DNA from 4 places in the Arthrobacter sp. zg.Y820 genome. Region 4 is predicted to be linked to each of the others. Evidence: riboswitches for the same ligand, from Rfam matches in the RefSeq annotation. Region 4 holds a riboswitch; each other region holds the start of a gene.
The links. A riboswitch is a leader RNA that binds a small molecule or an ion and turns the genes downstream of it on or off. The one in region 4 is predicted to bind S-adenosylmethionine.
Positions count from the first base shown of each region.

Region 1: another riboswitch for S-adenosylmethionine. It lies ahead of QNN99_RS01905 (hypothetical protein); the one in region 4 lies ahead of QNN99_RS00505 (ABC transporter substrate-binding protein).
Region 2: another riboswitch for S-adenosylmethionine. It lies ahead of QNN99_RS11890 (LLM class flavin-dependent oxidoreductase); the one in region 4 lies ahead of QNN99_RS00505 (ABC transporter substrate-binding protein).
Region 3: another riboswitch for S-adenosylmethionine. It lies ahead of QNN99_RS08260 (ABC transporter substrate-binding protein); the one in region 4 lies ahead of QNN99_RS00505 (ABC transporter substrate-binding protein).

Region 1 covers NZ_JASKLX010000001.1:414,139-421,327, reverse strand. The annotation lists gene QNN99_RS01925 (ATP-dependent DNA ligase) at 1-441, opposite strand, end outside; gene QNN99_RS01920 (RBBP9/YdeN family alpha/beta hydrolase) at 452-1,003, opposite strand; gene QNN99_RS01915 (LLM class flavin-dependent oxidoreductase) at 1,092-2,111, shown strand; gene QNN99_RS01910 (acetamidase/formamidase family protein) at 2,143-3,528, opposite strand; SAM riboswitch class IV at 3,667-3,803, shown strand; gene QNN99_RS01905 (hypothetical protein) at 3,819-4,202, shown strand; gene QNN99_RS01900 (VOC family protein) at 4,298-4,735, shown strand; gene QNN99_RS01895 (CPBP family intramembrane glutamic endopeptidase) at 4,774-5,499, opposite strand; gene QNN99_RS01890 (NAD(P)H-hydrate dehydratase) at 5,511-6,386, opposite strand; gene QNN99_RS01885 (histidine phosphatase family protein) at 6,370-7,098, opposite strand.
Region 2 covers NZ_JASKLX010000009.1:600,913-608,101, reverse strand. The annotation lists gene QNN99_RS11900 (CoA-binding protein) at 1-51, opposite strand, end outside; gene QNN99_RS11895 (alpha/beta fold hydrolase) at 106-723, opposite strand; gene QNN99_RS11890 (LLM class flavin-dependent oxidoreductase) at 845-2,212, opposite strand; SAM riboswitch class IV at 2,338-2,453, opposite strand; gene QNN99_RS11885 (ABC transporter ATP-binding protein) at 2,821-3,651, shown strand; gene QNN99_RS11880 (aliphatic sulfonate ABC transporter substrate-binding protein) at 3,779-4,879, shown strand; gene QNN99_RS11875 (ABC transporter permease) at 4,879-5,766, shown strand; gene acs (acetate--CoA ligase) at 5,757-7,189, shown strand, end outside.
Region 3 covers NZ_JASKLX010000008.1:151,418-158,606, reverse strand. The annotation lists gene QNN99_RS08275 (ABC-F family ATP-binding cassette domain-containing protein) at 1-345, shown strand, start outside; gene QNN99_RS08270 (TrkH family potassium uptake protein) at 396-1,754, shown strand; gene QNN99_RS08265 (potassium channel family protein) at 1,747-2,448, shown strand; SAM riboswitch class IV at 2,639-2,756, shown strand; gene QNN99_RS08260 (ABC transporter substrate-binding protein) at 2,993-4,648, shown strand; gene QNN99_RS08255 (ABC transporter permease) at 4,645-5,685, shown strand; gene QNN99_RS08250 (ABC transporter permease) at 5,682-6,539, shown strand; gene QNN99_RS08245 (ATP-binding cassette domain-containing protein) at 6,536-7,189, shown strand, end outside.
Region 4 covers NZ_JASKLX010000001.1:113,879-121,067, forward strand. The annotation lists gene QNN99_RS00490 (dipeptide ABC transporter ATP-binding protein) at 1-971, opposite strand, end outside; gene QNN99_RS00495 (ABC transporter permease) at 986-1,879, opposite strand; gene QNN99_RS00500 (ABC transporter permease) at 1,903-2,859, opposite strand; gene QNN99_RS00505 (ABC transporter substrate-binding protein) at 2,863-4,560, opposite strand; SAM riboswitch class I at 4,659-4,747, opposite strand; gene QNN99_RS00510 (DUF6650 family protein) at 4,922-5,419, opposite strand; gene QNN99_RS00515 (hypothetical protein) at 5,855-6,547, opposite strand; gene QNN99_RS00520 (excalibur calcium-binding domain-containing protein) at 6,528-6,893, shown strand; gene QNN99_RS00525 (alcohol dehydrogenase catalytic domain-containing protein) at 6,917-7,189, opposite strand, start outside.

The DNA of each region.
Region 1 (7,189 bases), 300 kb from region 4:
GGCCAGCGCCTGTTCCAGGGCGCTGCGGCGTTCGGCATAGGGACGGTCCAAGTAGCTGGTGTCCTCCAGCGCCAGCAGATCAAAGGCCGCGAATGCCGCCGGCGTCTGCTCGGCGAGCAGCTTCACCCGAATGGCGGCCGGATGGATGCGCTGCTGCAGCACCTCAAAGTCCAGCCGTTTCCCGGAAGCACTGACCAGGATGATCTCGCCGTCCACCACGCAGCGCTCCGGCAGATTGGCCTTCAGCGCCTCCACCAGCTCGGGAAAGTACCGGGTCATCGGCTTTTCATTGCGGCTGCCGATCTCCAGCTCCTCACCGTCGCGGAAGATGATCGAGCGGAAGCCGTCCCACTTGGGCTCGTAGGAGTAGTCCCCCTCGGGCAGGGTGCTCACGGCTTTGGCCAGCATCGGGGCCACGGGCGGCAGTACCGGAAGTTTCATGGGCCCATTCTTACCCGGAGAACACGCTGGCGCCCAGCCCGGCGGCGAAGGCGGTGAGCAGGTGCCGGCCCTGCGGCCAGTCGCCGATGCCGCTTTCGTCGTTGAGGTGGGTAAACGGGCCGGCGTCGATCAGCGGAACATCCCAGCCGAGGGCCAGAACGCGCGCGGCCGGCAGCGGGCAGTACGGATCGTTTTCGCTGGCGACCAGCAGCGCGGGCACCGGCAGCGGCTGCAGCCGCGGGTTCCGGAACGACGCCGCGCTGTCCGGAAACTCCGGCTCGGCCGGATCCGGCGGAGCGACCAGCAGCACGCCGCGGGCTCCGCCGGGATGGCGCAGCAGCCATTCCGCGGCGGCCAGGCAGCCCAGGCTGTGGGCCACCAGGATGGTGTCGCCGCGGCGGGGCCCGGCGGCGGCGTCGAGCGCTTCCATCCAGTTTTCCAGCTCCGGGTCGTCCCACGACGACGGCGAAATCCGGGACACGTCCGGCTCACCGTCCTGCCACAGGCTCTGCCAGTGTGCTTCGTTGGAGCCGCCGATGCCGGGGACCATGGTCAGATGCATGTTTCTTCCTCGCTTCCGGTGCGCCGGACGCTCGGGACTCCGGAGCATCCGGGGGAATATCTCTTGGGAAACCGGCGCTGTGCTGAACATGAAAAAGATCGGTTTCCTGTCCTTTGGACATTACCGGGATGTGCAGGGATCTTTTGTCCGCACCGCCCGGGACGCGCTGCTGCAGACGATTGATGTGGCGGTGGCGGCCGAGGAGCTGGGCATCGACGGCGCCTACCTCCGGGTCCACCATTTCGCGCCGCAGTTCGCCGCACCGTTCCCGCTGCTGTCCGCTCTGGCCGCCCGGACCAGCCGGCTGGAACTGGGCACCGCGGTGATCGACATGCGGTACGAGAATCCGCTGTACATGGCCGAGGAAGCCGCGGCGGCGGATCTGATCAGCGGCGGACGGCTGCAGCTGGGCCTCAGCCGGGGATCCCCCGAGCCCGCGCTGCGCGGCTACGAGGCCTTCGGCTATGTGCCGGCCGACGGCAGCACCGACGCCGATGAAGCCCGCAAGCACACCCTGGTGTTCCGCGCCGCGATCGCCGGCGCCGGTCTGGCGGCCTCCGATCCGGTCATGACCGGTGCCTCCGGAACACTGCCGGTGGAACCGCAGTCCCCCGGGCTGAGCAACCGGATCTGGTGGGGTTCGGGAACGCGGGCCACGGCGAAGTGGACGGGCCAGCAGGGCATGAACCTGATGAGCTCGACCCTCCTGACCGAGGACACAGGCGTGCCCTTTGACCAGCTCCAGGCCGAGCAGATTGAGGTGTTCCGCGCCGCCTGGGCGGAGTCCGGGCACGAGGGAACGCCGCGCGTATCCGTCAGCCGCAGCGTCATTCCCCTGGTTACCGAGGAGGACCGCCGGTATTTCGGGTTGCGTGCCCAGGCCGACACCAGGGACCAGGTGGGCCGGCTCGACGGCGGACTGGCCCGGTTCGGCAAGAGCTACATCGGTGAACCGGAGGTGATTGCGGCCCAGCTGGCCGGCGACGCCGCGGTGCAGGCCGCGGACACGGTCCTGATCACGGTGCCGAACCAGCTGGGCGTTGACTACAACGTGCAGCTGCTGGAGAGCATCCTCAAGCATGTCGCTCCGGCGGCCGGCTGGCGCTGAACATTCGGCGCCGACCCCTTCGGCTGAGGCATCAGCCGAAGTCGGCCTTGCGGATCAGCCCGTGCACGCCCACGGTCCGGTCCACGACCTGGGACACGGCGAAGTCGGCGGCGGCGGACAGGTAGGCGTAGGCGACGGCGCGGTCCATGCCTTTTTCCTGCTCGAGGAAGTCCAGGGCATTGACCACGGCCCGCCGCATGGCCACGTTCAGGTCACTGCTCACCCCACCGGCGCCCAGGCCGTCGGGGTCGGAGAGGCCGATGGGAATCCAGGCATCTGCGGTTTCGCCGAACGGATACCGGTGGGCCAGGGCCGGCGCGTCCCCCGAACCGGGTTTGCAGACGGTCAGCCGGAAGGTGCCGCGCAGGGAACCTTCCATGGCGGTCAGCGCCACTTCGCCGTCGCCCATGCCCATGTGCGGATCGCCCACGTAGAACAGGGCGCCGTCGGCCTTGACCGGCAGGTAAAAGGTGGACCCGGGGCCCAGATGGCGGATGTCGATGTTGCCGCCGCCGAGCGTGGGCGGCACTGAGTTGGCCTCGGGGCCGGTCAGGCCCTCGTTCTCGGAGAAGGCCACGCCCATCATGCCCATGAACGGGCGCAGCGGAAAGCGGATTTTCATGTCGCCGCTGGTCATCACGCCCTTGCCGTCCTCGATTGCGGTGAAGACCGAGACGTTGCCGTAGTCCGTCGGGACGCCCGAGGACCGGTTGTCCGCGGCCGCCGGCGGCATGACTTCCTCCAGGGTGATGCCCTCCGGTGCGGCCGGGCCGTTCTGCAGCGCGAGCGCGCCCTTGCCGTGGCGGCTGGAGACGACGCCGTAGGGGACCCGGGGCACGGCCGCGAGGGTTTCGATCTTCAGGACGTCGCCGGGCTCGGCGCCTTCCACGGCAACGGGACCGGTGACGATGTGCGGCCCGTCCGTGTCGAAGTTCCGCGGCGTGCGGTTGTAGCCGGCGGCGATGTCCACGGCGTCCTGCAGCACCCCGTCCGCCGCGACGCCGTGGCCGCCGAAGAAGGACAGCGGATCCCGGCCCTGGTCCTCCAGGATCCCCTCATGCGAGAGGGCGTCGATGGTGACGGTCTGCCCGGATTTCATCCGGGCCACCGGCGTGGCATGCACGGCCGGCACGTAACCCCAGAGCACTTCCTCCGGGGTGGAGGCAAGATAGAGGTCCCCGGGCATGTCTCCGGAGTGCGGCTGCAGGATGGCCCCCGACCTCGGGCCGGCCGACCCGGGCGACCCGGCAGCACCGGCGTCCGCAGCTGCCGCGGAAGAATCCTGCACCGGTTTCGCACTGCATCCCGACCCCACCGCCAACATGCCAAGACCCGCCGCGGCTCCGAGGAATCCCCGGCGGCCCAGGCCCTTGGTGAGTACCGCTGCGGCCTCGCGTCCAATCAGCATTCGGTTCATCGTGTCCTCCAATAGCTCGTGCCATCAAGCTAGCCAAACGGAGTTTCGAGGCTGTTTCCGGCGGATGAACGGGCCACGCACATCACGGCGGACCACGGCGGTTCCCAGTGTCGGCGTCGTGCGCTAGGGTGGTCTCAGCTTCACGAGAGGTGGCCACCGGCCCGGATTCGTCCGGCCGGAAAAGCTCCGACTGGCCTCACACCAACCCCATTGTTCGGCGGGTGGTTCGGATGACGAAGCGGCCCGCTGCCGCCCGGCGCGGGCAAGGACACTCTGTAAAGGACCACGCTGTGAGCGTTTCCAGTGACACCCGTTGCGTCAGCTTCACCCCCGGCCACAACGTCCACCTCATCCACGGCAAGAAGCTGGCCGGTTTTGATGACTGGGTGGATGCCCGGGCCTATGCCGATGTTGAGCTGGACCTGATCCAGCTGATTGTGGACGGTGAGCAGCAGCTGATGTGGTTCCACGATATCCCCGCCCTGGCACTGGCCCTGGCGCATTCCGGCGGAGAGGCGCAGTGGTGCGCACGCTACTCGTCGCTGTTGGTGCCCGGCGGCTTCGACAGCCCGGCCCGGCGCTCTTTTTTCTACTTGGCCACGCCGGAAAGGGTGCATCCCTGTAAACGGATCGCCGCAGGCGCCGGCGCTGCCGCTCAAGAGCTGCGGGGCTGACCCCCGGCGATCGCTTCCGGGCCGCCGGCGTCTGCGGACAGTAACTGTCCGCAATCCTTCCGGGCGGGAGCCTGCCGCTGGCTAGGCTCCTGCCCATGACGTTCAATATCCAGATATGTGTTGACTGCGCCGACCCCCACGCCCAGGCCGATTGGTGGGCCGAAACCCTGGGCTGGGTCCCGGAGCCCCTCGACCAGGCCCTGATCGATTCCTCGCTGGAACAGGGCGCCGTAAGCCCGGACCTGCTGATCGAGCACAACGGACAGCGCAGGTGGCGCGACGGCGCCGCAATCTGCCGGGAAAGCGAGGTGGGTTCCCCGGGACGCCTGCGAATCCTGTTCCAGCCCGTGCCCGAACCGAAGACGGTGAAGGACCGCATCCATCTGGACATCCACCTCGACGGCGGAGACAAGGACGCGATGCGCGCCGCGCTGGAGGCTCGGGGTGCCACGTTCCTTTACGCAGCCGAGCAGGGTCCGTCCTCCTGGTACACGATGGCCGACCCCGAGGGCAACGAATTCTGCATCGCCTAGTCCCCCGACCGGCGGATCCAATGCCGCACCGTCAACAGTTATCCCAGCAGCTCTGCCGGGATCGCGTAGGTCAGCAGGACGGCGAGCAGGTTTTTCGCGGCGTGGACCGCGTAGGACAGGATGAAGTTGTTCCCCGCCCAGACGTAGATGCCCACCAGAACCGCGCCCATGGCCAGGTACGGCAGCAGCACCGGCAACGTCAGCGATTCCTTCCCCGCGATGTGGATCCCGGCGAACAGCAGCAGCGAGATCAGGCAGCAGACCCAGATGTTGAGGTATTTGCTGAGCTTGCCGATCAGCAGGTGGCGGAAGATGTACTCCTCGACAAACGGCGCAATCACCACCAGCAGGGGAATGATCAGCAGCGGAGGCAGGGAGACGACCAGCCCCTCAACCGCTTCCTGGTTCACCGCGGTTTCCGGCGGGCCGGAAATCAGGACGACGACGGCGGTGAGCAGCAGCATCGCGAAAACGCCGCCGGGAATGATCGCCAGGGTCAGCCACGGGCGGGTGGCCAGGATCCGGGTTTCCCGCACCGCATAGCGCCACGACGCCCAGGCCGCCAGCGCGCCTGCGGACAGGTAGAACGCCAGGTTCACGGCGTAGCCGGCCAGCAGCGGATCAGGGATCAGCTGCATCAGACCGGGAACGCCGAGGCCCGGGGCAAAGCTGAAGATCAGGAGGAACAGGACATAGAACCCGGCGGCAAACCCGTCCCGGGGCGTGAAGGTGTAGGGCAGGGGCAGGATCGCCGGCCGGTTCATTCTCGGCACCGCTAGACGGTCAGCTCCGCCATCACGCGGGGCATCGCTTCGAGCAGCTCTCCGGCGAGGAAGCTCAACGGCCCCTGGGCTGCGGAAAGCCGGTCGCCGGCCGTGGAATGCAGGTAGGTGCCCCAGCAGGCGGCCTGCTCCGGGGACGCTTGGCGGGCGAGGAATCCGCCGACCGCGCCGGCCAGGACGTCGCCGCTGCCGGAGGTGCCCAGCCCGGGATTTCCGGCCGGAATTTCCCAGCGGCGCCCGTCCGGGGCGGCGATGAGCCCGTGCAGGGCCACCACTGCCTGGTACCTGGCAGCGATGTCGCCGGCGGCCTGCTCCATCTCGAGGTCGGCCTCCGGATCCGCGTCCAGCAGGCGCGCGGCTTCGTTCTTGTTCGGCGTCAGGACCAGGCGCCCGGCCCAGGGTTCGTAGACTTCCGGCAGCCCGGGCAGCACGCCGAGGGCGAAGGCATCCAGGACGACGGCGGCGGAATCGTTCAGCAGCGGACCGATCCCCCGGAGCAGCTCGGCGGCTTGCTCGGCGTCGTCGAGGCCGGGTCCGATCACCACGACGTCGGCGCTTTCCAAGGCAACGGCCAGAGCCTTCGCCGCCCGCTCGCCGGAGATGACGCCGTCGTCCTCCGGCAGTCCCACGGCGCCCGATTCCGGCACCGCCACCGCGACGGCCACCGCGGCGGACTCCGCCACGGCCAGCGTCAGCCGGCCGGCGCCGACCCGCAGCGCCGCCCGCCCGGCCAGCATCGCGGCGCCCGGCGAAAACCGTGCCCCGCCAACCACCAGGACGGTGCCGCGGTCAGACTTGTCGGCCGCGTCCCGGTTGACCTGCCAGTTCTTCAGCAGTGCCGGTGTTACGACTTCAGCGGGGCTGGACATGCTCTTCATCTCCTGCATGCTCGGTGACGGGGGCGCCGCCGGACTCCAGATGGTCCACGGCGTTGAAGCTCTTCAGGGTCCAGCGGCCGTGCCCGGAGGGCCGAACCAGCCGCGTGACGGAGGCGTTGCGGACGCTGGTGCTTGCCGCGATCTCCAGCAGCTCCTGCTCGCTGAGGCGTTCGCAGATGTAGCGGATCAGCATGATCACCGCATCGTGGCAGACGACGGCGACCCGCCCGCCGTCCTCGTCCTCGTCGAGGTCGCGCAGGACCGACCGCAGCCGCAGCGCCACATCGGCCCAGGATTCCCCTCCCGGCGGACGGTAGGAGAACTTGCCCAGCCAGTTCCGGCGCTGCGCCTCATCCGGGAACCGGGCGGTCACGCCCGCCGAGGTCAGCAGATCCAGGATGCCCAGCTCGCGGTCGCGCAGCCGTTCGTCAACGCGCAGGTCCTGCAGTCCGGCCAGTTCGGCCGTCTGCCGGGCCCGCAGATAGGGCGAGCACCACACGGAGTCGGGGCGTTCAGCTCGCGGCAGGCCGTCGAAGAGGCGGCCCAGTGCCTCCCCCTGGAGGACGCCGTCGTCGCTGAGCGGAACGTCGGCGTCGCGCAGGTCGATGTCGATGACTTCAGCGCCGGAGCGCATCGCTGCGGTGGCGGCAAGGTTGCCCGCGCTTTCACCGTGCCGGATGAGGATCAGTTCAGTTGCACCCATTCTCCGACTCTACTCTGCAGGCCGTTGCCGTTGTCGTTGCCGCTGCCGGGGCCTGCGTCCGGGCGGCGTTTTCCTGACCATCTCCGCGCGG
Region 2 (7,189 bases), on a different contig from region 4:
CCGCCCGATTACTGCGGGGTCGTTGACGTGTGCGCCGCTGACAAGTTCCATGTGCCGTCCTTTGCTGGAGCCCGAAGATCGGGCTCCAGCTTACGCCCGCCGGTGTCAGCTCAGGAAAGATTCGATGGTGTCGGCCAGCTCCGCGTCCGGGACGCTCGCCGCTGTTCCCTCCAGCAGCTGAAATTCCCCCTCGTCCAGGGCCTCCGCGGCGCGGCGGGCGAGGTCCCGGGTCTCATCTGCACTGCTGCTGCCGGCCAGGATGAGAACCGGAACTTCAACACCGGCCAGTCCCTCCAGCTCGGTCTGGAGCACCAGGAGTTCATCGTCGCCGTCGTCGATCGCCGGGCTGGGCTCCAGCGCCACCACGCGGGTGATCACCGCCGACTCCTCGGCGGCCCGCAGCGCCAGGAAAGCTCCGGAGGCAAACCCGTAGAGGGCGGCAGATCCGCCGGCCACCTGCACCACTGCCAGCAGGTCATCGACGTCGGACTCTGCCGTGTATTCCTCCCCCATGCCGCTTTCTCCCATGCCGCGCCGGTCATAGGTGTAGACCGTGTGGTTTTCCGAGAGCAGGTCGGCAAGGACCCGGGTGCTGGAGCTGCTGCGGTCGGCCAGAAGGGGATCGACAATCACGAGCGGCGGGCCACTGCCTTGGCGGGACCAGGCAATGCGGGTTCCGTCTGCGGACAGGGCTATTCCGGAGGCATTGGCTGAGGATTCCATGGCAGGCTCCTGCTGGCTGGGAAAGTGGCGCCCGTAAGGGTGGACGTTCCTTTCAAACGTAGGAGCGGACCGGGCGGCCGGTCAATGCCCGGTCCGGCAGAACAGGACGCCGGCCCGAAGGTCAGCGCACGGCGGGCTGCAGCCGGAACGATGCACCGCGGTGCTCCGCCGGGAGCTTGTCGCCGGCGTCGAAGAGCTTGTTGCGCAGGGTACCCGGCGCATATTCGGTCCGGTAGGCGCCGCGCTTCTGCAGTTCGGGCACCACAAACTCCACGATGTCTTCAAACGTGCCGGGGGTGATGGCATAGGCCAGGTTAAAGCCGTCGACGTCGGTTTCCTCCACCCAGCGGATCATTTCTTCGGCGATCTCCGCGCCCGAGCCGACCATCCGCGGTCCCAGTCCGCCGATGCCGACGGAGTCGGCGATGTCGCGCACCGTCCAGGGTTCGCCGTCGTCCTTCGGTTTCTGGAAATTCGACGCGGCGGACTGGATGGCATTGGATTTCACGTTGCCCAGCGGCTCGTCCAAGTTGTAGGTGGACAGGTCCACTCCCATCCAGCCGGACATCAGGGCCAGCGCGCCTTCGTGGCTGGCGTACTGCTGGTAATCCTCGTGCTTCGCGGCGGCCTCCTGCGCGGTGGCGGCGGTAATCACCGTCATCAGCGTGTAGATCCGGATCGAGTGCCGGTCCCGGCCGGCGGCTTCGGCGGCGTCGCGGATCTTCGTGACGGTGGCCTTGAGCTTCTCCTTGGTGGGCGCCCCCACAAACACGGCCTCCGCGTTGCCTGCGGCGAAGGCGATGCCGCGCGGGGAGGCGCCGGCCTGGTAGATCACCGGGGTGCGCTGCGGCGAGGGCTCGCTGATGTGGATGCCCGGAACCTTGAAGTACTTCCCCTCGTGGTTGATGTCGTGGACCTTGGCCGGGTCGGTGAAGACGCCGGTTTCCTTGTCGCGGACGACGGCGTCGTCCTCCCAGGAGCCCTCGAGCAGTTTGTAGATGACCTCGAGGTATTCGTCGGCGTGGTTGTAGCGCTCGTCGTGCTCCAGCTGGTCTTCCGCGCCCAGATTCCGCGCGGCGGAGGGCAGATAGCCGGTAACGACATTCCAGCCGACCCGGCCGTTGGTGAGGTGGTCCAGGGTGGAAAGCCGGCGGGCAAACGGATAGGGATGTTCATAGGCGGTGCCGGCAGTGACGCCGAAGCCGAGGTGTTCGGTGACCAGGGCCATCGCGGAGACCAGCAGCAGCGGGTCGTTCACCGGAACCTGGGTGCCCTGGCGCAGGGTGGCTTCGTTGGAGCCGCCGTAGACGTCGTATGTGCCCAGGACATCGGCGAGGAAGATGCCGTCGAACAGGCCTTTTTCGCAGGTTTTGGCGAGGTTGGCCCAGTAGCGGAGGTCGGTGTAATTGGCTGACTGGTCCTGCGGATGGCGCCACAGCCCCGGGGACTGGTGGCCCACGCAGTTCATGTCGAAGGCGTTGAACCGGATCTGCCGCCGGGGGCCCTGTGCGGTGGGCTGGGTGCCCTGCTCGGTGGAGGGTGTGCTCTGTGTGGTCGGCTGGATGTTCTGCTCGGTCACGGGGGAACCTTTCGGAACGGGACGCCCCTGAGGGAACGCCGTACTTGCCGTTCGCGGACGCGCAACGGCCGGATCCTCATCTGGGGCACCCCGCTACGGAGAAGAGGGTTGCCGCCCAACCAGCCAGAGCTTCGCGTTGGGACTCATGATCCTTCGGCTCCAGTATTGGCACAGCGATGCGGCTCAACGGAAGTCAATGACCCTGTGTGAACCGCGGGCACGGAGCCGGCCCCGCGGCGGACCTGGGCCTCCAGGCCGGCGCGCGCGGCGGTTTTCCGGCTGGCGCCGCGGCGTCGAAATGTTACGCCGGGGACTTGCCCGTTGTCCGAATGAAGCGTTTAGTGGCTCTTGACCATCCCGAGCGGCTGAGAGACCTGGATCAGTGAAGCCGCAGCAACCCTGGTTGCCGTACCTCCTCCTTGAGGAACGGCAATAGCGAGGACAACACCGCAGGAGGCCGTAACCGGCCCAAGGCGTTTTCCGTAGGGTGCTACTGCCAGGACCGATGGAGAGTTAACATGACCGCCTTGGCTTCACAGTCCCCTGCCGCCGCGCCGCCCGCTGCACCGCTTCAGGCCGCCGGCTCCGCTCTTCCCGTCACGTTTTCCTCGCTGGGCCGCACCTTCGGCGCCGGCCCCGAAGCACACCGGGTGCTGCGGAACATCAACTTCGAGGTGCGCCCGGGCGAGGTCCTGGCCATCCTCGGGTCCAGCGGCTGCGGAAAATCCACGCTGCTGCGTGCCGCAGCCGGCCTGGACGCCGCCAGCACCGGAGAAGTCCTGATCAACGGCACCCCCGTGCACGGGATCGACGACCGCTGCGCCGTCGCATTCCAGGAGCCGCGGCTGCTGCCCTGGCAGACGCTCCAGGCCAACATCGCGATGGGCCTGCCCAAAAGCATGAGCGCCAAGCACGGCAAGGCGAAGGTGGCCGAGCTGTTGGAGCTGGTGGAGCTGGGCCCGTTCGCCGAGCACCGCCCGCGGGCGGTGTCCGGCGGCATGGCCCAGCGCGCCTCCCTGGCCCGTGCCCTGGCCCGGACCCCCGGCGTGCTGCTGCTCGATGAGCCCTTCGGCGCCCTGGACGCGCTGACCCGGCTGAAGATGCAGGACCTGCTCCTCTCGGTGCACACGGCCACCCCCACCACCGTGCTGCTGGTCACCCACGACGTGGATGAAGCCCTCCAGCTGGCGGACCGGATCATTGTGCTGGGCAAGGAACAGGAGAAATCCGGCGCCACGATCACCCAGGTCATCACCGTGCCCGGCAACCGGCCGCGGGACCGGGCCTCGGCGGAGCTGGCGCGAATGCGCGGCGAGCTCCTGGCCAGCCTCGGCGTCGACCGCCACTAGCCTCCCGGCACCGCCCCTCCCCAGCAGCTCCTTCTCACCTGCGTCCGTTCCCTTCGTCCGGACGCTCCCCCAGCAGTTCAGTGCCGTTTTCCGCCCGGCTCGCCGTCCTCCAGCAGAAAGAACTCCCATGAACAGCCGTTCCGTCGTTCCTTCCCCCGCCCCTTCCGCCAACTCTTCTCCGGCCCGCCGCCGACCGGCCCTGTCCCGCGGGCCGGTCAAGGCCCTGGCCGCGGCCGCAGCCGCAGCCTCGCTGCTGCTGACCGGCTGCGTTGCCGGTGAAGATACCGAGCCCGCCGCCAACGCGGAAGCGGCCGACGGCGGAACCCTCACCCTTGATTTCGCCACCTACAACCCGCTCAGCCTGATCATCAAGGAGAAGGGCTGGCTCGAATCCTCGCTGGAAGAGGACGGCATCACGGTGGAGTGGGTGCAGTCCGCCGGGTCCAACAAGGCCAACGAGAACCTGCGCTCCGGAGCCATCGACATCGGATCCACGGCGGGCTCCGCCGCGCTGCTCAACCGGGCCAACGGCTCCCCGATCAAGGCCATCGACGTCTTCTCCCAGCCGGAATGGTCGGCACTGGTGGTCGGCGCCGACTCGGACGTCACCTCAGTGGCGGACCTCAAGGGCAAGTCGGTGGCCGCCACCAAGGGCACCGATCCCTACTTCTTCCTGGTCCAGGCCCTCGAGGAGGCCGGACTCAGCCTCTCCGACGTCACCGTGGAGCAGCTGCAGCACGCCGACGGACGCACCGCCCTGGAAAACGGATCGGTGGACGCCTGGGCCGGACTGGATCCGATCATGGCCGGCGCCGAGCAGAACGGCGCCCAGCTGATCTACCGCAACCTGGACTTCAACACCTACGGCATCCTGGCTGCCAACGAGGCCTTCCTTGCGGAGGACCCGGAACAGGCGCAGGCAGTGGTCAACGCCTACGAGAAGGCCCGCGCCTGGGCCGCCGAAAACCCGGAGGAAACCGCGCGGATCCTCGCCGACGTCGCCGGACTGGACCTGGCGGTGGCGCAGACGGTGGTGCTGGACCGCAGCAACCTCGACGTCGACCCGGCGCCCGGCGAGGCCCAGCGCAGCGTGCTCGAAAAGATCGGGCCCACCCTCGTGGAAACCGGTGACGTGGCCGGCCAGGACGCCGTCGACACGGCACTGGACAGCCTGCTCGATGATTCCTACGTCCAGAACGCTGACCCGGACGCGGTCAAGGAGTCCTGATGACAGGCACCGACAACCCCTACCTCACCGGAACCAGCGCCGTCCCAACCTCCCGGGCCGGGAGAGCCGCCGCCGGAGCCACTGCGGCGCCTCCGGCCGGACCGGAACACAACCCGGCACCGTCCGGACCGCTCTCCCGCCGCTGGATCCGGCTCGCCCTGGGTCTGGTGGTGCCGGCAGCACTGCTCGCGGCCTGGCAGCTCAGCACCGCAGCCGGCATCTTCACCGCCGTCCAGCTGCCGTCGCCCGCCGCCGTCTACACCGCGGCGACCGACCTCATCGACCGCGGCCAGCTGGGCCTGCACGTCGCCATCTCCACGCAGCGGGTACTCATCGGCTTCGCCATCGGCGCACTGCTGGGGCTGGTGCTGGGCGCCCTGCTCGGCCTGTCCCGGCTGGCAGAAATCCTGCTGAGTCCGGTGATCGGCGCGCTGCGCGCCGTGCCGTCGCTGGCCTGGGTGCCGCTGCTGATCCTGTGGCTGAAGATCGGTGAGGATTCCAAGATCACGCTGATCGCCATCGGCGCGTTCTTCCCCGTGTTCACCACCGTGTCCCTGGCCCTGCGCCACGTGGACCGGAACCTGGTGGAAGCCGCCCGCGCCTTCGGGCTCAACGGCCTGAAGCTGCTGACCACCGTGCAGCTGCCCGCCGTCGTTCCCTCCGTGTTTTCCGGGCTGCGCCTGGCACTGGCGCAGGCCTGGCTCTTCCTGGTCGCCGCTGAACTGATCGCCTCTTCCATGGGGCTGGGCTTCCTGCTGATCGATTCGCAGAACAACGGGCGCACCGACCGGCTGCTGCTGGCCATTGTCCTGCTGGCTGTCATCGGCAAGATTACCGATGCCCTGCTGGGCCTCGCCGAAAAGTCGGCGGTGAAAAAATGGGCCTGACCTCAGCGCTCGACGCAACTACCGCCCCGGAGGGCACCCCGGCCGCCGTCACCCCTGCAACCGTGACCGAGCCCGCCACCGAGGCCGAGCGGATCGCGTTCTGGGAAGCAGCTGCCCGCAGGCTCCAGTGGGAACAGCCCTGGCACACCGCGCACACCTTCATCCCCCCGCAGCGGCTGAGCGGACCGGACACCCCGGAGGCCGACGCCGACTACAGCGTCCCCGCGATCGAATGGTTCGCCGGCGGAACCCTGAATGTCGCAGTGAACTGCGTGGACCGGCATGTGGCCGCCGGCCTGGGCGGCAGAGTCGCCCTGCACTTCGAGGGCGAACCCGGCGACCGCCGCACCGTCACCTACGCGGACCTGCAGCGGGAGGTTTCCCGCGCCGCCAACGCCCTGCACGCCCTGGGCATCGGCCGGGGCGACCGCGTGGTCATCTACCTGCCGGTTCTGGTGGAGACCATCGTCATCACGCTGGCCTGCGCCCGCGTCGGCGCCGTCCATTCGCTGGTCTTCGGCGGCTTCTCCGCCGAGGCACTGAAGTTCCGGGTCGAGGACACCGGCGCGAAGCTGCTGGTCACCACCGACGGCCAGTTCCGCCGCGGAACCGCCGTGCCGGTGAAGGACAACGCCGATGCGGCGGTTGCCGGGGCCAACGCCGTGGAGCATGTGCTGGTGGTCCGCCGCACCGGATCGGACATCAGCTGGACCGAGGGCCGCGACGTGTGGTGGCACGAGACCGTGGACACCGCCGCCGACACCCACACGCCGGAAGCCTTCGACGCCGAGACGCCGCTGTTCATCATGTACACCTCCGGAACCACCGGAAAGCCCAAGGGCCTGGTGCACACCATGGGCGGCTACCTGACTCAGGCGTCGTGGAGCTACGACTACCTCTTCGCCAATTCGGATCCAGCGGAACGGGACACCGACGTGCATTGGTGCACCGCCGACCTGGCCTGGGTCACCGCCCACACGTACGAGATCTACGGCCCGCTCGCCAACGGCGCCACCCAGGTTATTTTCGAGGGCACTCCCAACACCCCGCATCCGGGACGGCACCTGGAGATTATCGACCGCTACCGGGTGACCAGCTATTACACCGCGCCCACCCTGGTCCGGTCCCTGATGGGCTGGTTCCCCGACGGCGTTCCGGAGCGTTATGACCTCTCCTCCATCCGGTTGCTGGGAACCGTGGGGGAAGCCGTGAACCCCGAGGCCTGGCGCTGGCTGCGCGAGCAGCTTGGCCGCGGGGAGGTGCCGGTGATCGACACCTGGTGGCAGTCCGAAACCGGCGCCACAATCCTCTCCCCGCGCCCCACTGACACCGCGTTCAAGCCCGGCTGCGCCTCCCGCGCCCTGCCCGGCGTGAGCACTCGAATCGTGGATGAGGCCGGCAATCCGGTGCCCCCGAACACCCA
Region 3 (7,189 bases), on a different contig from region 4:
GCCCTGACCGCCACGAAGAAATCGGTCAACCGGTTCCTGACCATGTTCCAGTTCTCCGAGGCGGACCTGAAGCAGAAGATCGGCAACCTGTCCGGCGGGCAGAAGGCCCGCGTGGCGATGGCCCAGTGCTTGCTCTCCGGCGCGTCGGTGCTGCTGCTCGATGAGCCCACCAACCACCTGGACCTCTCCAGCACCCAGGTCATGGAGCGGGCACTGCTGCACTTCCCCGGTGCCGTGGTGGTGGTCAGCCACGACCGGTTCTTTACCGACAAGATCGCCAACCGGCACCTCGTGTTCGGAGCCGACGGCGCCGCGCCGGGGGAGATCGACCTCCGCGTCGCCTAAACCGCGGGGCCCGCTGGCGGCGCTGCAGCGGCCCGGCGTACCGTCGGGACGTGGGAAACCGTGCACGCCTGCTGCCGCGCCGCAGGAAACCCCTCCGGCCGGCGCGCTCCGTGTTTCTGGGGTTCCTGGCCGCCGACCTGGCGGGAACGGGTCTGCTCACCCTGCCGGCTGCCAGCACCGAATCCGGCGGAGCCCCGATCATGGTGGCCTTTTTCACCTCCACGTCCTCGCTCTGCGTCACCGGCCTGGGGGTGGTGGAAACTCCGGTCTACTGGACGGGTTTCGGGCAGGCCGTGATGCTGGCGCTGATCCAGCTCGGCGGATTCGGGGTGATGAGCTTCGCATCGGTTGTGGCGCTCACCGTCATGCACAGGCTGTCCCTGCGCAGCAAGGTCACATTCGCCCTCGAAGGCAACAAGCCGGACCTGTCCCATGTGCCGTCGGTCATTGCGGGCGTCGCGAAGATTACCCTCCTGGTGGAAGGGATCGTGGGTCTGATGCTGGCGGCCCGTTTTTGGCTGTCTTACGGCCGAAGTCCGGGGGAGGCCCTGTGGCTGGGGGCCTTCCATGCGGTGTCGGCCTTCAACAATGCCGGCTTTGCCCTGTTCTCCGACAGCCTGGTGCAGTACGCCACCGATCCGGCGGTGAGCCTGCCCATCTGCGCGGCGGTCATCCTTGGCGGCCTCGGATTTCCGGTACTGGTCCAGCTGCGCCGGGACCTGCGCATCCCGCGGCGCTGGTCAATGAACACCCGGCTGGTGCTGGCCGGCAGCGCCGTGCTCCTGCTTGCCGGAACTGTCTTCATCACGGCGCTGGAGTGGGACAACCCGCGCACGCTGGGTCCGCTGGACTGGCCCTCCAAGCTCCTGACCGGGTTCTTCCAGTCCGTGCAGACACGCACCTCGGGGTTCTACAGCGTGGACATCGCCGCCCTGGACGGCGCCACCCTGCTGGTCATGGACGCGCTGATGTTCATCGGCGCCGGACCCGCCGGCACGGGCGGCGGGGTCAAGATCACGACTGCTGCCGTGCTGTTCTTCATTCTCGCCGCGGAGGTCAGGGGCCGGCGGCAGGTGAACGTCCTCGGCAAATCGCTCTCCCCGGCGGTCTACCGCCAGGCCATCGCCGTGCTGGTGCTCTCGGTCCTTCTCGTGGGCACCGCCACCGGCATACTGCTGGTCCTGACCGGGTTTCCCCTGGAATCGGTCCTGTTTGAAGCAGTTTCGGCGTTCGCCACGGTTGGCCTGTCCACCGGCATCACCGCGCACCTTCCGGCGGCGGGCCAGCTGATCCTGATCGTCCTGATGTTCGCCGGCCGGCTCGGCCCACTCCTCTTTGCCTCGGCGCTGGCACTGCGCGACCGGCCGCTGCACTACGAACTTCCGATCGAAAGGCCCATCATTGGCTAGGTTCAGCTTTCTTGGTGCGCGGGATCCGGGACACGCCCGCGCCGACGCAGACGCAGTCGCCGTGCTCGGGCTGGGCCGCTTCGGGGAGTCCGTCGCCCTGGAGCTGATGGCCGAGGGCACCGAGGTTTTGGGCGTGGACAGCAATGGAGAAGTGGTCCAGCGGCTCGACGGCCGCCTCACTTTGGTCGTGACGGCGGACTGCACTGACACTGAAGTGCTCGATCAGCTGTCGGTGTCCGAATTCAACCGTGTGGTGCTGGGCATCACCAGCGACATCGCGGCCAGCGTGCTCACCGCCTCGCAGTTGGTCCGCTCCGGGGTGGCCCAAGTGTGGGCCGCGGCCGCCAGCGAGCAGCACGGACTGATCCTGGACCAGATCGGCGTCCACCACGTGGTTTACCCGGAGCAGGACATGGGCCGGCGGGTCGCTCATCTGGTCCGCGCCAGCCTGCTGGAGTACATCAGGGTGGGCGAAGACTTCGCCGTCGCCGAAACGGTGCCGCACGGCGCCGTCGTCGGCGTTCCCCTCGATCCCGGGCGGGTTCAGGAGATGTACGGCGTCTCGATTATTGCCCGCCGGAGCGCGTCCGGCCCTTGGGAATTCGCCGGCGCCGGCATGGTGCTGACCATCCTGGACCGGATACTGATCGCCGGGCCGCCGGAGCGGACCGACGCCTTCAGCCAGCCAGCCTGACGGCCGCCTAACCGGGCATGCCCGCCCTTCCGAGCACGCCCGCGAGCGCCGGTTGACGACGGATGACGCGTTCGGTGGAGTGTGACGGTTTGGACCGAAATATGACCGAATTAGCGACCTGTGACCGTCGCTTACCCCGGATAACGTCATCTGCCCGCCGGTAGCCGGCGTCCTCTAGCATGTAGTCAGCAATCAAGAGTTCCAGCCATCGGCCCTGGCCGGCTGGGCAGCAACCCTCTCGTCGTAGCGGGGTGCTCCAGGTGATGATTCGGCCGGCGGGCAGACGCCCGGCCCGGCAAGTACGGCGTCCGTGCTGCTCCGGCGGCACCCCGCGGCGCCATGATCGCAGAGGCAGCCCCGATGAATCGATGTCCCCGCCCCACCGGCTAGACCCTTTCCCGCGCCAGGCCTCGGCCTCCCCGCCGGGCATCCTCCTGCCCGGCTGACTTCCTGCTCCCCGCTGGGCATCCTCCTGCCCGGCCGGCGCTTGCCCGCACCCCCTGTCACTGCATCTGCTCCAGCCCTTCCGAGAGAAAGCAGCACCATGAACCTGTCCAGGAAACTCACCGGGAAGCGTCCGGTGTCCGCTCCCGCCGCGTCTCTGCTGATCCTGTCCCTTATCACCGCCGTCCTCGCTTCCGGCTGCAGCACGCAGCCGGGCAGCGCCTCCGATTCCACCGATCGGCGCGGCGGCGAGCTGGTGTACCTGGATGCCGAACTGTCCTCCAACACGCAGCTCCAGAGCAGCGGCACCTGGCAGGACAGCGCCTACATCCAGAACATCACCGATCGGTTGATCTACCGCGACCCCGAGACACTGGAACTGAAGCCGTGGATCGCGGAGGAGTGGACGGTCAGCGACGACGGCCTGACCTACACCTTCCTTATCCGGGAGGGCGCCAGCTTCAGCAACGGCCAGGTGCTGGACGCTTCAGCGGTTCAACGGAACCTGGAGTGGCAGGCCAACGGCGACAGCGCCAAGGGCATCCCCGCGAACAACTGGTTCCCGAAGGTCTCGGCGGTAACGGCCGACGACGCCGCCCGGACCGTAACGGTGCAGCTCACCACCCCGCACGCCCCCTTTCTGAATGTGCTCTCCTTCTGGCGCACCAGCCTGGTCGCCGATGAAACCATCAACGCACCGATCGAGGCGCAGTCACAGCTCACCGGCATCATCGGCAGCGGCCCGTTCACCGTGGAATCCGAAAAGTACGGAGAGGAAATCGTCCTCACCCGCCGGGAAGGATATGCGTGGGCGCCGCCCGGCCTGGAAAACCAGGGCGAGGCCTACCTGGATCGGATCACCATCATTCCGGTCACCGAGGACAGTGTCCGGCTGGGCTCGCTGCGCGCCGGCGAGGCCGACCTGATCCGCTACGTTCAACCCAGTGAAGAGCAGACCCTGACCGCGGCCGGTTTGGAAGTGATCAGCGCCCGGGGGGTTGGCAACGCCAACGTCTGGGACCTGCGGCAGTCCGCGCCGTTCCTGGATGACATCCGGGTGCGGCAGGCACTGCAGCACGGCATCAACCGGGAGCAGATCATCTCCGATCTCTACACGGAGAACTGGAACGCTGCCACCAGCATCCTCACCCCGGGATCCCTCGGGTACAAGGACGAATCGGAGAAGCTGGCCTTTGATCCGGAAAAGTCCGGCCAGCTGCTCGACGACGCCGGGTGGACCGGCAGGGACGCCGACGGGTTCCGTACCCGCGACGGCGAGCAGCTGCACATCCTGACCTACGTGGACGTTTTCGACAGCACGTCCAAGCCCCTTTTCCAGCTGATCCAGTGGCAGCTCAAACAACTGGGCGTAAACCTGGAAATCAAGGAGACGGACTACGCCAACTACTCCACGGTGCTGGCGGACCCCGCGGTGGGCGCACGGCGCAACGGATGGCCGGAAGCTGACCCGATCCGGCTCACCGTGAACTACTCCAGCGACCACCTGAATGCCTTCAACCTCCAGCAGCCCGACCCGGTCCTGGACGCCCTGCTCGCCGAGCAGCTGACGGCTGCCGACACCACGGCCCGCACCGAAATCCTCGGCCGGATCCAGGACCACATCATCGAGTCCGCCTACGCACTGCCCATCCTGGACGACTCCCAGATCTTCGCCCTGCAGCCCACCCTCCACGGACTGACCTTCGGTGCCGAGGCACGCCCGTCCTTCTACGAAACCTGGACGGAAACCAAGTGAGCAACCCGTCCGGCACCGGTGTCACCGCCGTCATCGCCGCGCGCATCGGGCAGTCCCTCCTGGTCATCGCCCTGACCTACGTGTTCGTCTACTTCATTCTGTTTGCCCTGCCCGGCGACCCCATCGGCAGCCGCATCAACAACCCGCTGAACCCCATCCCGGAAGAGCAGGCGGCAGCCATTACCGCTTACTACAACCTGGACCGGAACGCCCTGGAACAGTTCTGGATCTCGGTGACCCGCCTGTTTCAGGGCGACCTGGGATTCTCGCTGGCCACCGGCCGCCCGGTCGCCGACCTGATCAGCCAGGGACTGGGAGAAACCGTGGCGCTGGCCGCCGTCGCCCTGGTTCTGGCCCTGGCCCTGTCCCTGGTGATTGCGGCCGCCGCCGTGCTGGCGCCGTGGAAAATGGTCCGCCGGCTGGCCGGTGCCTTCCCGGTGCTCTCCCTGTCCACCCCCAGCTTCCTGGCCGGTCTGCTGCTGCTGCAGGTTTTCGCCTACCAGCTCGGCTGGTTCTCCTCCATCCGCGACGAGGGCGCCAAATCGCTGCTCCTGCCGGCCGTCACGCTGGCCTTCGGCGTCAGCGCACCGATCACCCAGGTGCTCATCCGCGGCCTGCGCAAGGCCTACAACGAACCGTTCATCACGGTCCTGCGCGCCAAGGGCGTGCCCGAGGGCCGGATCTTCACCGGCCACGTGCTGCGCAACGCCTCGATCCCGGCACTGACCCTGTTCGGGCTGACGGTCGGGGAACTGCTGGCCGGGTCGGTCATCGCCGAGGCCGTCTTCAACCGTTCCGGGCTGGGCTTCATGACCGAACAGGCGGTCCGTGCCCAGGACGGGCCGGTGGTTCAGGCGGTGGTCATGCTGGTGGCCGTTGTCTTCACCACCATCAACCTGCTGACCGACCTCCTGTATCCCGCCATTGATCCGCGGATGGCCCGGCAACGGAACAACCGCCGATCCGCCATCCGACCGGTTACCAACAGTCCGTCCACCCCTCGACCGTCGACTGCACCGGAGGCCCTGGCCCGATGACCACAACAACACTTTCCAAAACCGCCGCGTCCCCGCTCACCGCCAAAGCCCGCACGGCGGCGCCGGCCGACTGGCTGGCTCTGGGCTTCCTGTTCCTGCTGCTGGCCGCTATAGCAGCGCCGGGACTGCTCACCCGGTTCGATCCGCTCGAAGCCTCCCCGGGAAACACCCTGCTGGCACCCACGGCGGCCCACCCCTTCGGCACCGACTATCTCGGGCGGGACCTGCTGGCCCGGGTCATCCACGGCGCAGGCCAAACCATCGGCGCGTCCCTGGTCGCCGTAGCCATCGGACTGGGTGCCGGCTCGGTGCTGGGGCTGGTGGCGGCGTACTTCGGGTCCTGGGTCGACGCGGTGGTCAGCCGGATCGTGGACGTATTGCTCTCCATTCCCGGGCTGCTGCTCTCCATGATGGTGGTGGTGGCCCTGGGCTTCGGCACCCTCAACGCCGCGATCGCCGTCGGCATTGCCTCCGTGGCCACCTTCACGCGCCTGATGCGCTCCGAAGTGCTGACCGTGCGGAACCTGACCTTCGTGGAGGCCGCACAGCATATCGGTGCCCGGCCCGCGACCGTCCTGTTCCGGCATGTGCTGCCCAACTCCTACACCGCGGTGCTCTCCATGACGGCCCTGCAGTTCGGCTCGGCCATCCTGTGGATCGCCGCGCTCAGCTTCCTGGGCTACGGCACCCCGCCGCCGCATCCGGAATGGGGGCTGCTGGTGTCCGAAGGCCGCGAATACATCGTGTCCTCGCCGTGGCTGACACTCCTGCCCGGCCTCGTCATCGTCCTGACCGTGCTTTCCATCAGCCGCGTCAGCGCCCTGTTCCGCGACACACGGGAGGTATCCGAATGAGCACCGCAGACCAGATCACCGCAAACCCGGTCGCAACCCGAACGGCCACAGCTCCGGCGCTGGAAGTCCGCGGCCTGAGCGTCGCCTACGGGAACGGTCCTCTCGCCGCCGACGTCGTTCACGGCGCGGACCTGCGCCTGGAGCGCGGCCAAACCCTGTCCCTGGTGGGCCAGTCGGGATCCGGGAAAAGCACCCTCGCGCTGGCCGCCAGCGGGTTGCTGCCCGCCAACGGCAGGATTACCGCCGGCAGCGTGCGGGTGGGCGGAGAGGACGTCACCGCTTTCCGCCGGCGGGACTGGCGGCGGCTGCGCGGCACCGGAGTGGGCTACATTCCGCAGGATCCGCTCAGCTCCCTGGACCCGCTGCAGACCATCGGCGCCCAGCTGGGGCAGGCGCTGCGGCTGCACACCGGCACCGCCGCCGGCGGCATTACTGCCGCGACCATCGCCCTGCTCGGCAAGGTCGGGATCCGGGAGCCGGAACAGCGGATCCGTTCCTATCCGCACGAGCTCTCCGGCGGGCAGCTGCAGCGCGTGCTCATCGCCATCGCGATCGCCGGACGGCCGCAACTGCTGATCGCCGATGAGCCCACCTCCGCCTTGGACGTCACCGTGCAGAAGAGAATCCTGGACCTGCTCGGCGAGCTGCAG
Region 4 (7,189 bases):
GACGGCGCTTCCGGGGAGGGGGCCGACGACGGCGGCTCGCCCGTCCGGTGTCCGCCGTCGCGCCGCCCGGGGGAGGCCTTCTCGAGCAGCTGCGCGGTGTACGGATCTTCCGGCCGGGTCAGGAGGTCCAGGACGGGGCGGTCCTCCCGGATGCGGCCGCCGTTCATGACGACGACGCGGGCGGCGTAGTCGGTGGCGACGGCCAGATCATGCGTCACGAAGATGACGGCGGTTCCGAAGGTGCGGGCCAGCCGCTCGAAGACCTCCAGCACCCGGCTCTGCACGGTCACGTCCAGGGCCGACGTCGGCTCGTCGGCGATCAGCAGGTCCGGCTGCAGCGCAAAGGCGATCGCGATCAGGACCCGCTGCTTCAGGCCGCCGGACAGCTCGTGGGGATACTGGTGCACGCGGTCCTCCGGGCGGTCGATGCCGACCAGCTCCAGCAGGGCGATGACCTCGCGGCGCAGCTCGGCGCGGGTGCGCCGCCCGGACCCGGCCTGCCCCGCGCCCGGATGCAGCCGGAAGATCTCGGACACCTGGGAGCCAATGGTCTGCACCGGATCCAGTGAGGCTCCGGGGTCCTGCGGAACCAGGCCGATCCGCCGGCCGCGCAGCCGCCGGAAGCCGCGGTCCGAGAGACCGGTGAGGTCCTCGCCGTCGAAGGTGAGGCTGCCGGCGGTTATGCGGCCAGTATCGGGAAGGAGCCCGATGATGGCGTGCGCCAGGGTGGATTTTCCGGACCCGGATTCCCCGACCACCGCGACGATTTCACCGCGCCGCACTTCAAGGTCGACGCCGGAAACGGCAGGCGGGGCTGCGGGGCCGAGCCCGGAAGTGGTGCGGCCGTAGTTAATGGTCAGGCCGCGGATCTGCAGAAGCGGTCCGGCGGCGGGACCGACAACTGATGCGGGACGGACAACTGATTCCGGCTGCGGCGCCACGGTGGCTGTGGAGGAGGTGCTGGTGCTCATGCGGTGTTCCTTTCTCAGAACCTGAGGCGCTGAAGCAGCTGCCGGCCGACGGCGGCCAGCAGGACCACGGTGGCGACGATGACGAGTCCGGGCAGCGAGGTCATCCACCAGGCGGTGCCCAGATACTGGCGGCCCTCGGCGATCAGCAGGCCCCATTCGGGTTCGGGCGGCGGAGCCCCGAAGCCCAAGAAGCCCAGCGAGGACACCACGAGGATGGCCGCGCCCAGATCCACGGCGACGAGCGAGAGCACCGGTCCTGCGGCGTTGGGCAGCAGATGCCGGCGCAGCACGCTCCAGTAGGTGCCGCCGGTGAGGAAGGCCGCCTCGACGAACTCCAGGTTCCGGACCCGGAGCACCTCGGCGCGGACCACCCGGGCGAAGGAAGCGATGGCGGCGATGCCCACGCCGATGCCGAGCGAGACCGGTCCCGGGGAAGAGGCTGTGACGATGATCAGGGCGATCAGAAAGCCGGGCACCGCGAGCAGGACATCGACCAGGCGCATCGTGACGGCATCGGCGGCCCGTCCGGCCGTGGCCGCGAGAACGCCGATCAGGGTTCCGGCGACGAGGCCGATCAGCACGGCCAGCCCGGCGGTCAGGAACGTCTGCGAGGTGCCGTGCACCACGCGGGCGAAAACGTCGCGCCCGAGGTGGTCGGTGCCGAACCAGTGCGCGGCCGACGGCGCGAGGAACTTCTCCTGCGGAATGCCGCTGATCGGATCCTGCCCGCTGAACAGGCCGGGGAAGAACGCCCAGGCGGCGATCAGCAGCACCGGCAGCAGGGTCAGGGCGAGGGCGGAACGGGAACCCGGCCGCCGTCGTCGTACAGGGGAAGCGGGGGCAGCGTCAGCCGGGCCGGGCGGAAGCGGTGCGCCCGCCGGAGCGGTGGGGAGGGAAATCTGTGTCATCGGGAAGCCTGTCGGAAGCGTGGTCAGGAGGCGAGGGCGGGGGCGGATCCCTGCCGGGCGTTGAGGATGCGCGGATCGAGCAGCGGATGCAGCAGGTCCACCAGGAGGTTGACCGCCACGAACACCGTGGCCGTCAGCAGGACCAGGCCCTGGACCAGCGGCACGTCCTGGGTGGTGACCGCCTGCAGGACCACCGAGCCCAGGCCGGCGCGGGCAAACACGGTTTCCGTGATCACCGACCCGGCGAACAGGGTGCCCACGGTGATACCCAGGATGGACAGGGCGGGACCGGCGGCGTTTTTCAGCGCGTGCCGGTAGAAAATCCAGGCCGGGGAGGCGCCCTTGGCGCGGAGCACGTTGATGAACGGCTGCCGGTAGACCTGCTCCACGCCCTTGAGCAGCACCTGCGCCATGGGGGCGGACACATGGAGCGCGAGCACGACCACCGGCACGGCGAGGGAGAGGAAGGAACCGTCGGGGAACAGCGACAGCACGCCCAGCCGGATGGAGAGCAGCTCGAGCAGCACCAGTCCCAGCCAGAACACCGGGACGGCGGAGAACAGCGGCGGCAGGTTCGCCAGTGCCCGCCGCAGCACCGGCGACGGGGCCAGGGTGGCGGCGGCGACCACGGCCAGGGCGATGACGACGGCGGTGCCCAGGGCGGAGCCGGCCAGCGCCAGGGTGGAGCCGAGCGCGCCGCCGATGCGCTCGGTGACCGGTTCCCCGGAGGTCAGGGAGAAGCCGGCGTCGCCGCGCAGCAGGGCGGCCAGCTGCTGGAGATACTGGACCAGCAGCGGCTGGTCATAGCCGTACTGGCTTTTCATGGTGTCGATTGCCGCCTGGTCGACGGCAGAATCGGAGGTCAGGAAGATGGTGACCGGATCGCTGGGCAGCAGCTGCACGGCGAGGAAAATCAGGGTGTAGGCGAGCCAGACCACCAGCAGCGCCTGCCCGATCCGGTGCGCGAGGTAACGGCCCACGGGTTAGCCGTCCACTTTCCATGCGCTTTGGAAGATGGGAGCCGTGCCGGAGGTGAACTCGATGTGCGTGCTGCGGTGCGCCCCGTAGACCTGGACTTCGTCCCAGAGGACCAGCGAGAAGGCCTTGTCCACCACGAGGGCCCGCTGCTCGGCGGCCAGGACCTCGTCCCGTTCCGGGCCCGGGGCCGCGGCGCGCTCGGCGGCGAACAGGGCGTTCAGCTCCGGATCCGAGGTGTGCGTCATGGTGTTGTTGGCCGGTTCGAAGATGGGCCCGAGTCCGCCGTAAATGAATTGGCGGGTGCCGTAGAATTCGACGTTCGGATCCGGCATGGCGGTGGTGAGGAACGTGTTGTCGCCGGCCCGGTTGTTCAGTTTCACGCCGATCTGCCGCCACTGCTGCTCGATCAGTTCAAAGGCCGGTTTGATGACCACCGAGTTGTTGGAGCTGGTGACCGTCACCTCGAGCTTCTCGCCGTCCTTCTCGCGGATGCCGTCGCTGCCGGGCTGCCAACCGGCGTCGTCCAGGAGCTTTTTGGCTTTCTCGGGGTCATAGGCCAGATCGGCGCTCAGGTCGACGAACCCCGGCGCCTGATGGTTCAGGACCGAGCCGGCCAGGGTGTAGCTCTCGGAGAGCACCGTGTCCTTGATGGACTGCCGGTCGATGCCGGCCTGCAGCGCCTGTCGGACCGCAGGATCGGCCAGCTTGCCGCTGCCGATCCGCACGGCCGCCATGTTCACGGTGAGGTCCACGCCGTCGGCCGCCACCACCTGATTGCCGCTGGCCGCCAGCGCCGCCTCATCCACCGGCTGCAGGCCGCGCACCAGATCGACCTGGCCGGACTGGACGGCGCCGGCGCGGTGGGCGACCTCGGGCAGGTACTTGATCACCACCTTGTCCAGGTGCGCCTCACCCGGATTGTCGGCGCCCTCAGGAGCCCAGGCGTAGCCGTCCCGCTTCGCGAGCACGACTTCCTCATCGGGCTTTTCCGACTCGTAAACGAACGGGCCGGAGCCGGAGATGGATGAGATGGCGGACTGTCCGGCGGCATCCTGCTGCAGCGTGGCCGGGGAGACCAGACCGGCGGTGACGGAGGACGTGGCGCGCAGGAAGTTGGAGTTCGGAGCATCCAGGGTGACCTTCACCTGGTTAGTGCCGATCACTTCGCTGGTCTGGTAGCCGGCGAAGTCCACGTTCGGCTGGATCTGCGCGGCGGGAATGCCATGGCCGAAGCTGTCCAGGTTGGCCTTTATCGCGGCCGCGTCGAGCGCCGTTCCATCGCTGAACGTGACGCCGGGGCGGATGGTGAAGGTGAACTCGGTGCTGTCGGCGTTGGCCGAGAACGCCGAGGCAATCCACGGCACCGGCTCGCCCTTCTCCGGGTCAAAGTAGGTCAGCCGGTCCAGCACTGAATTGAGCACGTTGGACTTCTCGTAGAAGCGTGCCGCCTGGGTCTGCCAGTTGTTGATGGGCGTGACTTCGGCGTAGACGAGGGTGCCGCCGTCGACCGGCTCTCCGGCCGGTGAGGCCTGAGCATTCGCGGCGTTGGCGCCGGCACTGCCGCCTTGCGCGCCGGATCCGCAGCCGGTGAGGGTCAGGGCTGCCGCGGCGAACAGTGCCGCGATCCGCAGGGGTGTGCGGGGGCCGTTGGGGTGGCCGGAGATGCGGCCGTTGATGCGGCCGGTTGGAGCAGGGCTGACCATGGGAGGGTCCTCTCAGTTCGCACCGAGGAACACGGCATTCGAGCACGCTGGATCCGTCACTGCGAGCGGTGCTGCAGTTACGGGCCACCGGAGAAGTGAGTCCATCGGTCCTGGCATGAGCACCGTCCCCGAAGGGTGGTTGCTGCGACGTCAACGAGCCAGGTCTCTCAGCCGCTCTGGATGGTAAAGGTGTCCGGATTGGATAGGCGGACAGCACCATGGAAGCGCGGTTTGTCCTCGGCGGGCAACACAATGACGGCCTGTGTCCCTAAGCGCCGGTCGGTGACGTTTTACGTCGCGCCGTGTCATAAACGGCGTCTCTATGAAGCTCCGGGTCTCCAAGACCTGCCGCCGAGGCGGACTATAGGTACCGTCCGATACTGGGGCGGCGCGACGGCGTTCGGCCGGGTTTCGGCGTCGAGCGTTCGCCGGGGTTCCGGTACCGCACCCGCCGCCGGGCGTCGCTGAGCAGTTTCACGCCGTCGACCATTGTTTCGCGCAGGTCCATGAGTGCGAACTGGTGCCGTTCCGGTGCGCGGGCGGATTCGCGGAGGTAGCGGGTGCAGGCGGAGGCCATCCGCATCAGGACATCGGTGTTGGCGGAATTGCTGCGCAGGTGGGCGAGGGTTTCAATGATGCGGTCGCGTGCGTCCAGGACGGTGGCGCGGCAGCGTTGCGCGTCGTCAGCGCCGTCGACGACGCGCGGTTCGATCGCAGCCAGCGGCCGCTTCAGGTGCAGGTCGGTGATCAAGGCGTTCAGGGCTGCGGTTTCATCCCGGCGGTCGATGCCGGCGCGGACGCTCCAGCCGGCGCTCGCACCCAGAACCAGTGCGACTGTTGAAGGGATCAAGGCTGCCAACCAGTCCATCCTGACCTCCGGAAGAAGCGTTCTCCGACGGTACCTGCCCGGCTCGAACCCGGGACAGGGGAGGAGTCCGCTGTCGGGGTTCCGAGGGCAACTTTGGGTGTGTGGGTTTGCGGGTGGGGGCCGGGCCGAGTTCCGCGAGTTTTTTCTTGAGGACCGCTCCTGTCCGCATATCTACTGCCGGATGGCGCCGCGCGCCGCTAGCGTTTAAGGCCTACGCGAGGAGAAGCAGATGGCTATGGCTATGGAACTGGCACGCGTGGTGCAACAGGAGCGTCTCATGGAAGCGGAAACCAGGCGACGTCGGCAGGCGGCGAAGCGGATGGCGGCAGAACGGGCGGCAGCAGAGCGTGCGAAGGCCCGGCCCGCAAGCGGAGTGCAGGACGGGCCGAAGGTCGAGTGGCCGGTCTTTTCGCTGCGGATTGGCCGCTACCAATTCGTCGGGTTCAAGACCGTCCGACTATAAAAAGGCTTTCGACAGCGGCGATCAGGATTTGGCTGCAGAGGCGCACCCAATTGGCGGCGGATAATCTCGACGGCCGCCTCTGTTACTCTGTGCTTGATGCATTTGCATACATTTACAGAGCTTAAATCCTGGGGGAGATCCATGCCTTTCCGACGTACATTGTCCTGCCCAATTTCCACCAAGGGCGGGGAGCCGGAAAGGCACCGGCGTCCCCGGGCTCTGGCAGTGGCCGGCCTGACAGCGGCCGTCCTGGCCGTAGCCGGTTGCGGAGCCGACGAGTCCGAACCCGCCGCGGCCCCGCCGTCGCCCTCGGCAACCAAGAGCGTGACGCCCTCCCCGACGCCATCCCCGACCCCGACTCCCACGTCCACGGTGGTCGCCGGCAAGTCCTGTGTGGCTGCCGGGAAGACCGAAACCGTGAGGACATCGGCCAGCCCCAGCCCCACGCCGACAACCTCGGCGTCACAGCTTGCGTCAAAGTCCGCGTCGGCCTCTCCCTCTCCCTCTCCCTCTCCCTCTCCCTCTCCCTCTCCCTCTCCCACGAGCACGCCTTCGCCGACGCCCACGACGACGTCGTCGGCGAGCACGTCCGTGGTTTTTGTCTGCACGGAGGATGACGACGGAACCCTGATCTGGATGGACAGGGACAGTTCCACCAGGGTTCTGGCCGACCGCCAAGCGGCAGCCGACCAGAAGGTTGCCGACGAGCTGGCGGCCGCGGAAGCCGCTGAGGCACAGAAGATCGCTGACGAGCAGGCGGCAGCCGCCGAGGCGCAGCGCCTGGCCGACGAGCAGGCAGCCCAGACGTACATTCCCCCGGCTCCGGCCCCTGCACCGGCCGCGCCCGCGCCCGCGCCGGTTGTTCCGGAGCCCGCTCCGGCAGCGGCCTACTATCCGAACTGCTCCGCGGCCCGTGCCGCCGGAGCAGCACCGGTCTATGCCGGCGGACCGGGCTACGGAACCCATCTGGACCGCGACGGCGACGGCGTCGCCTGCGAATAGGACCGTTCGGCGGCCCGGAACTGTTATTCCTCGAAAATAATCACCTGGCGAATGGCCTTGCCATCCGCCAGCAGGTCGAGGGACTCGTTGATCTCGCTGAGTTTGATCCGTCCGGAGATGAGCTCATCGACGGGCAGCGTTCCGTCCCGCCACATCTGCGCATAGATGGGGATATCGCGGGACGGAACGGCGGATCCCAAATAGGAGCCAACAATTGTCCGGGCCTCGGCGGTCAGCCCGAGCGGCGTTATCGTTGACCGGGCGTCCGGCGAGGGCAGGCCGACGGTGACGGTGGT